3 regions of the Lysinibacillus sp. JNUCC-52 genome follow, and region 3 is predicted to be linked to each of the others. Evidence: predicted binding sites of a transcription regulator. Region 3 holds the regulator's gene; each other region holds the start of a gene.
The links. The regulator Rex, encoded in region 3, represses fermentation and respiration genes when NADH is low (regulators of the CRP and FNR family bind a similar motif). The targets are predictions, from matches to a motif close to TTGTGAAATATTTCACAA.
Positions count from the first base shown of each region.

Region 1 (3,293 bases), 900 kb from region 3:
TCTGGTGAACCACCAATAATGAATGATAGGTTCAGCAAGCCACAACCTGCTGCAAATGCCCAGAAGCTGACTGCATTCAAACGAGGGAATGCTACGTCACGTGCCCCAATTTGTAATGGAATAACAATGTTCATTAAACCGATAACAAACGGCATCGCCATAAATAAAATCATGATTAAACCATGTGTAGTGAAAATCTCGTTATAATGTTGTGCATCAAGAAGTCCGTTATCAGGAACGGCTGTTTGTGCACGCATTAAAAGTGCGTCGATACCACCGCGGAATAGCATTAATAGTGCTACGGCGATATACATAATACCGATCTTTTTATGATCGACTGTTGATAGCCAGTTTTTATAGAAGTAGCCCCATTTTTTAAAATAAGTAAGGCCTGCTACGACAACAACTGCACCAACTACGATACTGATAGCTGCCGCTAAAATCATCGGTTCTTGCAGTGGATGGAATAATTCTTCCATACTCATAGGATGCGCTCCTTTCAAATTTGAAAATTAGTGTGAATGTGTTGAATCGGCATCAGTTGAATGGTCCATATCTTCATGGTTCATGTCTTCATCAGACATATCCATGTCGCTATGATCCATACCCCCCATATCCATATCACCATGTGCCATTGGTGCTGGGCTGAAATCTAAGTGAGTAGATGAGTAGCTTGAACGACCTACATGTTCAGCTGCTAATAATTCTTTGAATTTCTCTTCAGTTAATGGTTTTTCGTTCGCTTTTACGTCCTTAACCCATTGCTCGAAGTCTGCTTGAGTCATAGATTGAGCTTCAAATTCCATTTCCGCAAATCCACGACCGTTAAAGTTAGAGTTACGACCCATGAAAGAGCCAACTTCATCTGCTGCAAGGTGAATAGTTGTTAACATGTCACTCATTGCATATTTTTGACCAGCTAACTGTGGAATCCAGAAACTTGTGATTGGTCCGAATGAATACAATTTGAATTCAATAGGACGATCAGTTGGAATGTTTACATAGTTCACAGTTTCAATACCCTCTTCTGGATAGCTAAAATGCCATTTCCAGTTTGAAGATGCTGCATAAATAACAAGTGGTTCTTTATTGTCATAACCTTCTGGTGTTGTTTCTACCGTACTAGTTGTTTTAACAGTAACAATTGCTAGGAATGCTACGATAATAATAGGAATAACTGTCCACGTAATTTCAAGTACGTGACTACCTTCTTCATGAGGTGGCTCATAATCGGCAGATGCTTTAGATGCGCGGTATTTTGTTAGCATAAACGCAAAAAGCACATACACGACTAGTAAAATAACTGCCATTGTAATAATGGATAAAATAATTGTGTTTGATAATGTTTGAGCATTCGGTCCTTTTGGATTGAAAACTGTTAATGGTTCACAACCAGACAGGATTGCAATAGCACCAAATGCTAAAAACATTAAGCTTAATTTTTTATTCATGTTTGACTCCTTTCTATAAAACGGCTATTCATAAATTTAATGTGTAGTAGTATTGATTCACATTTATAAATAGTGGGTATTGAGGTCACCTCTTTTATCTGTTGTACCAATCAAGTACAGTTGCATTTACAATGACAATGGCATGGTTCGATATGAAGCATAATGTCTAGTATTTGATTGGTCTGGTGCAAGCGTTCACATACATGATGATTAATGCACCATAAATTGGACAAAATTTCAATGTCGATGGTCGCATCATGTCTTTGTTTGCATATAGGATTATACGCCCGCTTCACTAAAAAAAAAAATAATTAATTATAAATATGATAATGAAATGGGGTTGAATATGAACATTTTTTGAACAAAAAAAGCTATTTCACTATTGGTATTTTTAGGTTTTGTTAATTTAACACTGTATAAACGTTGAAAATACTGAGTTTATCGTATTTAACTAAGTAAATGTTTTTTTTGTGAAAAATTCTATTTCACATTTTAGACGATGATTTGTAATAAAATCCTTGACCTACCTCTGTTTTCGATTCTTTTTAGTTGCGTTTTTTTAAAAAAAGGAGTATATAAAAAGACGGTTTTCCAAAGAATAAAGGATAAATTTTCAATGTAAGGAATGATTAGAGAGAGGATACTGGAACAATGATAAAATTATGTTAACATAATTAAGCGCTTTCAAAATTTAACAGAAATTAGTATACCAATATTGGTGTTCGTATAAACAAAAGAACATCCGATGTGAATTGGATGTTCTTTCATTAGTTAAGAACCGAGCTTCAGCCACTTTGCTACTTGAATATAAAGTGTATTTTGAAGTTTAGGTGCTAGATTATTCATTTTTAAAGCGAAGTACAATGTTTTCATCGTATTTAAAGTGCAAGTACGGCCGCTAAAAAAGCTTTCGTTATAGCCTTGTGTTACTAAATGTATTTCGAATTTATCAAAAGTTTGCTCGACCCATTCCGTTAAGGCTTCTTCAGAATAGTCCCTTGCTAATAATGCTTCAATAATATTGACAAAGCGTTCTTCCTCATCGTTAACATAGACAACATCTTTCCAAGTTGCTAATTTCAATGCATGTAAGATGGAAGGTGCATGTTGCAAGTCAAATTTAGGATGTTTAATTGTCATGGCGGCTAAATCAGCCCCATGTGCAATGCTATGTGCCCAACCTTTGCCTTCAACATGTCCTCTTGTATCCTTCTCAAGTAATAAATAGCGACCAATTTTTTTAAAGAAAGTGTCCAAGCTTGTATCATTTAAAATAAGGAGCTCGCTATCTTTTGCAAGAATGCTAGCAACAAGTAACGCTGAAAAGGAACGAGTAAATACACTATCTCCCGTTTGTTCCCCAATGTTTGCATATAAGAAATCGTCACCTGTTGCCGTATCGAACAAATATTGGAGCTGCTGTGAACTTAGTAAGTTATCACTAAGCAGGTCGATAAATGTTCGATAGATCAAATGGTCACGTAGCTGCTCATCAATAGAACCGATATGTGTTAACATTTCCTTCAATAGCCAATCACCTTCTTTTTCAAAAAAAGCTTGTTTTTCAGTAGGTGTCATTGAAGAAAATGTTTGTAATGCTTCTTTTATATCCATGTTAGTTGCCTCCAATAATAAATCTATTTTTTCATTATACCTTCTTTACTAAAGAAATTTGTCAGAAGTGAATTTTTTAATGGTTACTTTGTCAATTGCAATACCGTAATCAATAGAAAGCTGATATGATAAAAGCGCAACGAATGAGGGAATGGTTTTTGATTCACAATAAAAAGACATACTTAATTAAGTATGTCTGAGACAAAAATAGTTTATTTGTTAGTCAAT
Region 1 covers NZ_CP065546.1:4,133,091-4,136,383, forward strand. Annotated here, with positions in the region: gene qoxB (cytochrome aa3 quinol oxidase subunit I) at 1-485, opposite strand, end outside; gene qoxA (cytochrome aa3 quinol oxidase subunit II) at 513-1,451, opposite strand; gene JNUCC52_RS20480 (DUF2785 domain-containing protein) at 2,223-3,065, opposite strand.
Region 1: a site for Rex is predicted at 1,635-1,652, ahead of qoxA (cytochrome aa3 quinol oxidase subunit II). Genes of this name have one in related genera too.

Region 2 (3,293 bases), 110 kb from region 3:
CAGGCTATGAGACATCTTGTCACGCAACAACTTGTGAAGGCGATGCTATAGAAGCAGCAAAAAACGCAGTAGAACGTGGATTTGATATTATCATAGCAGTTGGTGGAGATGGTACGTTAAATGAGGTTGTTTCTGGTGTAGCCCAATTCGAAAAGCGTCCGAAGATTGGCCTAATTCCAATGGGGACAACGAATGATTTTGCACGTGCTGTCCATATTCCACGAAATATTGATGAAGCCGTTGATATTATTATTAAAGGCGATACCTTACCAGTTGATGTTGGATTGTTAAATGGAGAACGCTATTTCATCAATATCGCTGCTGGGGGACGTATTACTGAGCTAACATACGAAGTGCCAAGCAAGATGAAAACAATGCTAGGGCAGTTAGCATATTATTTAAAAGCAGTTGAAATGATTCCTTCCATTAAGGCATCACATATGCGTATTGAATATGATGGTGAAGTATTTGATGGAGATGCAATGATGTTTTTATGTGGCTTAACGAATTCTGTAGGAGGCTTTGAAAAACTTGCACCAGATGCAAGCATAAATGATGGCTACTTCACTTTATTAGTATTAAAAAAAGTAAGCCTTCCAGAATTTATTCAACTTGCGGCAATGGCGTTACGAGGCGAACATTTAAAGGATGATCGTGTTATTTATAAAAAGGCAAGTGTTGTAAAAGTTACGACGGAAAACGAAGTGCATTTAAATCTAGATGGCGAGTATGGTGGAGATGCGCCTGCAACATTTGAAAACTTGAAACGCCATATTGAACTTTTTGTACCAATTGAAGACATTCGTGAGGAAGATCGTATTTAAATTTCATCATATGGAACAATTGGAAGATAGGTGTAAATAATTTTAGCGATTTTACACTTATTTGTTAATAATCTCCTCAGAAATTGGGATTGTGAACGAATTAAGAAAAATGTTTGGCGAATATACGTATATTAAATGAACAATATTTGAAACCTTTATATTAGGCCGAAGTTTCGGTCCATTATAAAGGTTTTTTGCGTTGGAATAGTAGAAAATATGGGTAGAGGTAAGGGAAAGGAAGTGGTGCAATGTGTATAAGTCACAGGAAAGAAAGCTTATCTGGTTAAGCTTTGGTGTTGCGATTATCATGCTACTTTCCATACTTGGAAGAATATTTGGTAGTTAGGAGGGCAATGAGATGATTAATGAATCAGCAGTCTTTTGGAGTCGTGCATTAACAGAGCTTACGTTATCATTCCACATCATTTATGCAACGATTGGTGTTGGCGTGCCGTTAATGATTATGATTGCGCAATGGACTGGTTATAAAAAGAATGATGAGCATTATATATTAATGGCACGACGTTGGGCACGAGGTTTCGTCATTACCGTTGCTGTAGGGGTCGTTACAGGTACAGCAATCGGTTTACAATTATCGTTACTATGGCCGAATTTTATGCAACTTGCAGGGCAAACTATAGCATTACCACTCTTTATGGAAACCTTTGCATTCTTCTTTGAAGCCATTTTCTTAGGTATCTACTTATATACTTGGGATCGTTTCGATAGTCAGAAAAAACATATGCTCCTTCTAATACCTGTTGCTGTAGGTGCATCGATGTCTGCAGTTTTTATAACAATCGTCAACGCCTTTATGAACGCACCACAAGGCTTTGACATAGTGGACGGTCAGCTCATTAATATTCAACCATTTCTAGCAATGTTTAACCCAGCAATGCCCACTAAAGTCGCGCACGTGCTTGTAACCGCATACATGACATCCGCATTTGTGTTGGCAGCAATCGCAGGTTATCGTATGCTTAGAGGTTCAGATCATATTTATCATAAAAAATCATTATTTTTACTAATGAAAATTGGCTTAGTTTCGTCCATTGCAGCAGCCATTATAGGAGATTTCTCAGGTAAATACTTAGCGGAATACCAACCAGAAAAATTAGCTGCAGCAGAATGGCATTTTGAAACAACAGATAAAGCATCGCTTATTTTACTAGGTGTATTGGATGGCGAAGAGGTGAAGTATGCTATAAAGGTACCATATGCATTAAGTATACTTGCACGTAATAATCCAAATGCAGAAGTAATCGGTTTAGATCAATTTGCGGAGGAAGACCGACCACCGCTCTATATCCACTATCTGTTTAACATCATGGTCTTTATCGGCATGTTCATGGTTTTAGTATCATTACTTTACGTAGTAGGTAAACCAAGAGGTTGGCAGTTTATTCATTCTCGGTGGTTTAGATGGGTTATCGTTGCGGGTGCACCACTGTCCATAATTGCCATTGAAGCAGGCTGGTGGCTTGCAGAGGTTGGACGTCAACCATGGATATTATACGGTATTATGCGAACACCAGAGGGAGCTACAACGAGCGATCACGTCGATTTAATGATGCTGTTATTCTCAGGTGTGTACGCCGTACTTGGAGTTGGTAGTATTGTCGTATTAATTCGAATGTTTAAAAAGAACCCGATTGAGCGAGAAATTGAAGATCGCAATACAGAAAAGGGCGGTGACATCATATGACATTAGAAGTATTAGGGATTTCAGTATTGTGGATTTTCCTTTTTGGTTATGTGATGATCGCATCCATTGATTTTGGTGCAGGTTTTTTCAATGCGTACAGTCTCCTTATTGGGAAAAACCATATCATAACGAATATTATTAAACGATATTTATCGCCTGTATGGGAAGTAACGAATGTCTTTTTAGTATTTTTCTTTGTAGGAATTGTAGGATTTTTCCCTCAAACAGCATTTTACTATGGCACGATTTTGCTTGTGCCAGTAAGTATTTCATTAGTGCTACTGGCGATTCGCGGCTCGTACTATGCCTTTGAATCGTATGGTGCACGAGGACATATCGGTTATTCTCTCACATATGGCGTAACAGGCTTACTTATTCCAGCCTCACTTTCTGTAGTATTCGCTATTGCAGGTGGTGGCTATGTGGATATGGTGGAAGGGCAACCAGTATTAAATTATTGGACACTGTATACGAGTACATTTGCATGGAGTATTGTCGTACTAAGCATAGCGGCTGTCCTTTATATATCCGCAGTATTTTTAACGTGGTATGCACATAAAGCAAATGACGCAGAGGCAACAAAGTTAATGCGAAAATATGCATTAATTTGGGCCGCGCCATTAATGATTAGTGCACTGGGCATTATGTATGAAATGAAATCCATTAACCCAGAAAGCTATCAACATATGGTCAACTTATGGTGGATGTTTGCCATTTCAGCAGTATTATTTATTATCACAGTCATATTGCTATGGATGCGAAAA
Region 2 covers NZ_CP065546.1:3,348,548-3,351,840, forward strand. Annotated here, with positions in the region: gene JNUCC52_RS16530 (diacylglycerol kinase) at 1-824, shown strand, start outside; gene JNUCC52_RS16535 (cytochrome ubiquinol oxidase subunit I) at 1,183-2,529, shown strand; gene JNUCC52_RS16540 (cytochrome d ubiquinol oxidase subunit II) at 2,526-3,293, shown strand, end outside.
Region 2: a site for Rex is predicted at 914-931, ahead of JNUCC52_RS16535 (cytochrome ubiquinol oxidase subunit I). Genes of this name have one in related genera too.

Region 3 (3,293 bases):
AGCAATGCCTCGGCTTGTAAAAACTTTCGATAGCCTCTGCGTGCTATGATAATACTAACCTCATAAATTACAAATAGCGGAATTGCTACGATAACGTTTGAAATAAAATCTGGCGGTGCAAGAAATACCGCAATAACGACTAACCCGAAATATGCATATTTTCTGAATTTCACCATCAGTTCAGGATTTAATATACCTAAACGCGCTAAAAATAACGTCACTACAGGTAACTGAAAAATGATTCCAAACGGCATGACTAAACGAAATAAAAATGAAAAATATTCGTTAATACCAATTGTTTGCTGTATTTCTAATTCTGTAGATAAACCCATCATAAAGTGCATGACATAGGGAAATAACACAAAATATGAAAATGAAGCTCCTGCTAAAAATAGAAAAAACGAATATGGAATATATTTTAAAGTTGCCTTGCGTTCTGTCTCATGTAACCCTGGTGTAATAAACAACCAAAGTTGATGAAGAAGCAACGGTGAACTTATCACAAATGCGATTGCAACCGTCACTTGTAAATATACGACAAGTGGATCGGTCACTTTAAATGCGTTTAAAGTTAGTTGCTCCGCTTCTTTACTATATTGAATATGTTTAATAAGTGGTTCGGCTAGATAAAAGCCAACTATAAGTGCAATAACAAAGAAAACAGCGCAAATAAAGAGCCGTTTTCTTAGTTCTTCTAAATGCTCTACAACTGTTAATTCTCTTGGATTCATATTAAATTGACATCCTTAACTTACTTAACGTTATCATTTTCTTTATGTTCAATTATTTTCTTTTTTGTATCATCATCGTCATCAGCTAAACCTTTTGTTGCATTTTTAAATTCGCGAAGTGTAGAACCCATTGCCTTACCTAGCTCAGGTAATTTCTTTGGTCCGAATATTAAAATTGCAACCACACCGATAATAACTAGGCTAACTGGTGTGAAAGCACTTAAGTGCACAACCATTGCAGCCACCTCCTCTTATATATATATCATTTTAACTTAAATTTTTTCGTTTGGCGAATTTATTTCAATAGTTTAAACACCATCATTTGTAACAGTTTACAAATTTGTGAATGCCCTTTATTTATCGCTATTTCGGATTAAGTAAATAAGCGCTTGTAATTCTACCGACAAATCTATCGTTAATAATTTCATAGTATCTGGTACGGTAATACGCTCTGGTGTAAAGTTTAAAATGCCTTTTGCATTCATTGCAGCTAAACGATCTGCCATCTTCTGAGCCGAGCGTGAAGATACAGTTAAAATAGCAAGGTCTGCTCCATATTCAGCGTACTTTTCTTCTAATAAGTCGGGATGATACACAGGAATATTGCTTATCATTTTCCCTTCCTTTGGTGCCTTTGAGTCAAATGCAACTACAATATGCGTATTATGATTTTTTTGGAAATTATACTTTAAAAATGCATTCCCTAAGTTCCCCACACCGATTAACGCTACTTTTGTTGTTTCATGCTGATCAAGTGTTTGGCTAAAAAACTTCAATAGATGCTGAACATCATAGCCATATCCCTTTTTGCCAAGCGCACCAAAATAAGAAAAATCACGACGAATCGTTGCAGAATCGATTTTCATCGCCTCGCTCAATTCCTTCGATGAAATACGTTCCATTCCTTCTTGCGCAAAGTTTTGGATAAATCGATAGTAAAGAGGAAGTCTTTTCGTTGTGGCTTGTGGAATTTTTACTTCTTGTTTCAAACTTTTTCCTCCTTATAAACACATCAAATTCACCTAAGCGTATTTGAATACTCATTTTAAAACATGCTTATATGAATCAGTTACATCTCTCAGCGTATTTGCGTCTCATAATTTTTTGTGAGCATGTAAAAAAGGCTCCCAATGAAATCTAGGGCATTCGCTGGCTGTTAACTTGATTCAGACGGGTTTCAACCCACACTGAGTTCAATGCATATTTAATATTCATCTTCCACTTCTATAAATGGATGACTTCTGCTAAAGCGAGTTAATATTTTCACATCAACTGGAGGATTTCCCTTTAGTTAACTGCGCGTTTTACGCCACTAACTAAAGAGAAATCGTTTCAATCTTACATGACAGCTTAGAATAAGTAAAGCACTGGCATTGCAAGCAATTCCGTCATCCTTTACACTAAGAAAGAATTGAGGTGTCAAGAATGATTGTATTACAAGTCAATCAACTATATAAATCCTTTATTGCAGATGAAATTTTAAGTGGTGTCAAACTAGAAGTTCAACACCGTGATCGTGTAGCATTAGTCGGACGTAACGGAGCTGGTAAATCCACTTTACTAAAAATCATCGCTGGGCAATTGTCATATGATTCTGGCGATATTATTATTCCGAAGGGCGTACAAGTTGGCTATTTAGAACAACATGCGGGTCTAAATTCAACTTTATCAATTTGGGACGAAATGATGACAATTTTCGAACCGCTTCTTGGACAAGAAAAAACATTACGTTCGCTTGAACAGCAAATGGCTGATCCAGCGGTTTATGAAAAGCCAGAAATGTATGCAAAGGTCATGTCCGAATATGACCAATTACAGCATGATTTTAAAGATGCAGGCGGCTATCAATACGAATCTGATACGCGCTCTGTACTTCATGGTATGCAATTTTACCCAGAGGATTATGAAAAAGCAATTAGCTCATTATCAGGTGGTCAACGAACTCGTTTAGCTCTTGCTAAGCTTCTATTAAGTAAGCCAGACTTATTAATTCTCGACGAGCCAACTAACCATTTAGATATTGAAACACTTTCTTGGTTAGAGACTTATTTAAAAGGCTATGAAGGTGCTATTTTAATCGTATCCCATGACCGTTACTTTTTAGACCAAGTTGTCTCTATCGTCTATGAGGTTTCTCGTCATCGCGTTACGAAATATACTGGAAACTACAGTGCTTATTTAGACGAAAAGGCGAAAACCTATGAGCGCGATGTCAAAATGTTTGAACGCCAGCAAGATGAGAAAGCAAAACTTGAGGATTTTATTCAAAAAAATATAGCCCGTGCTTCTACGACAAAAATGGCACAAAGCCGACGCAAAATGCTTGAACGTACAGAATGGATGGACTCTCCTGACGGTAACGAAAAATCAGCTAGCTTTGGCTTTACGATAGAGCGACAAAGTGGCAATGATGTGCTCTCTATTGACTCCTTAACTGTTGGCTACGGTGACAAGCAAATATCTAGTGGTATCTCACTACGAACGTTTCGAGAAGATCGCATAGCACTAGTAGGGCCTAATGGTGTTGGTAAATCGACATTATTAAAAACGATTGTCAAAGAC
Region 3 covers NZ_CP065546.1:3,234,587-3,237,879, reverse strand. Annotated here, with positions in the region: gene tatC (twin-arginine translocase subunit TatC) at 1-731, opposite strand, end outside; gene JNUCC52_RS16070 (twin-arginine translocase TatA/TatE family subunit) at 752-967, opposite strand; gene JNUCC52_RS16065 (redox-sensing transcriptional repressor Rex) at 1,085-1,720, opposite strand; gene JNUCC52_RS16060 (ABC transporter ATP-binding protein) at 2,157-3,293, shown strand, end outside.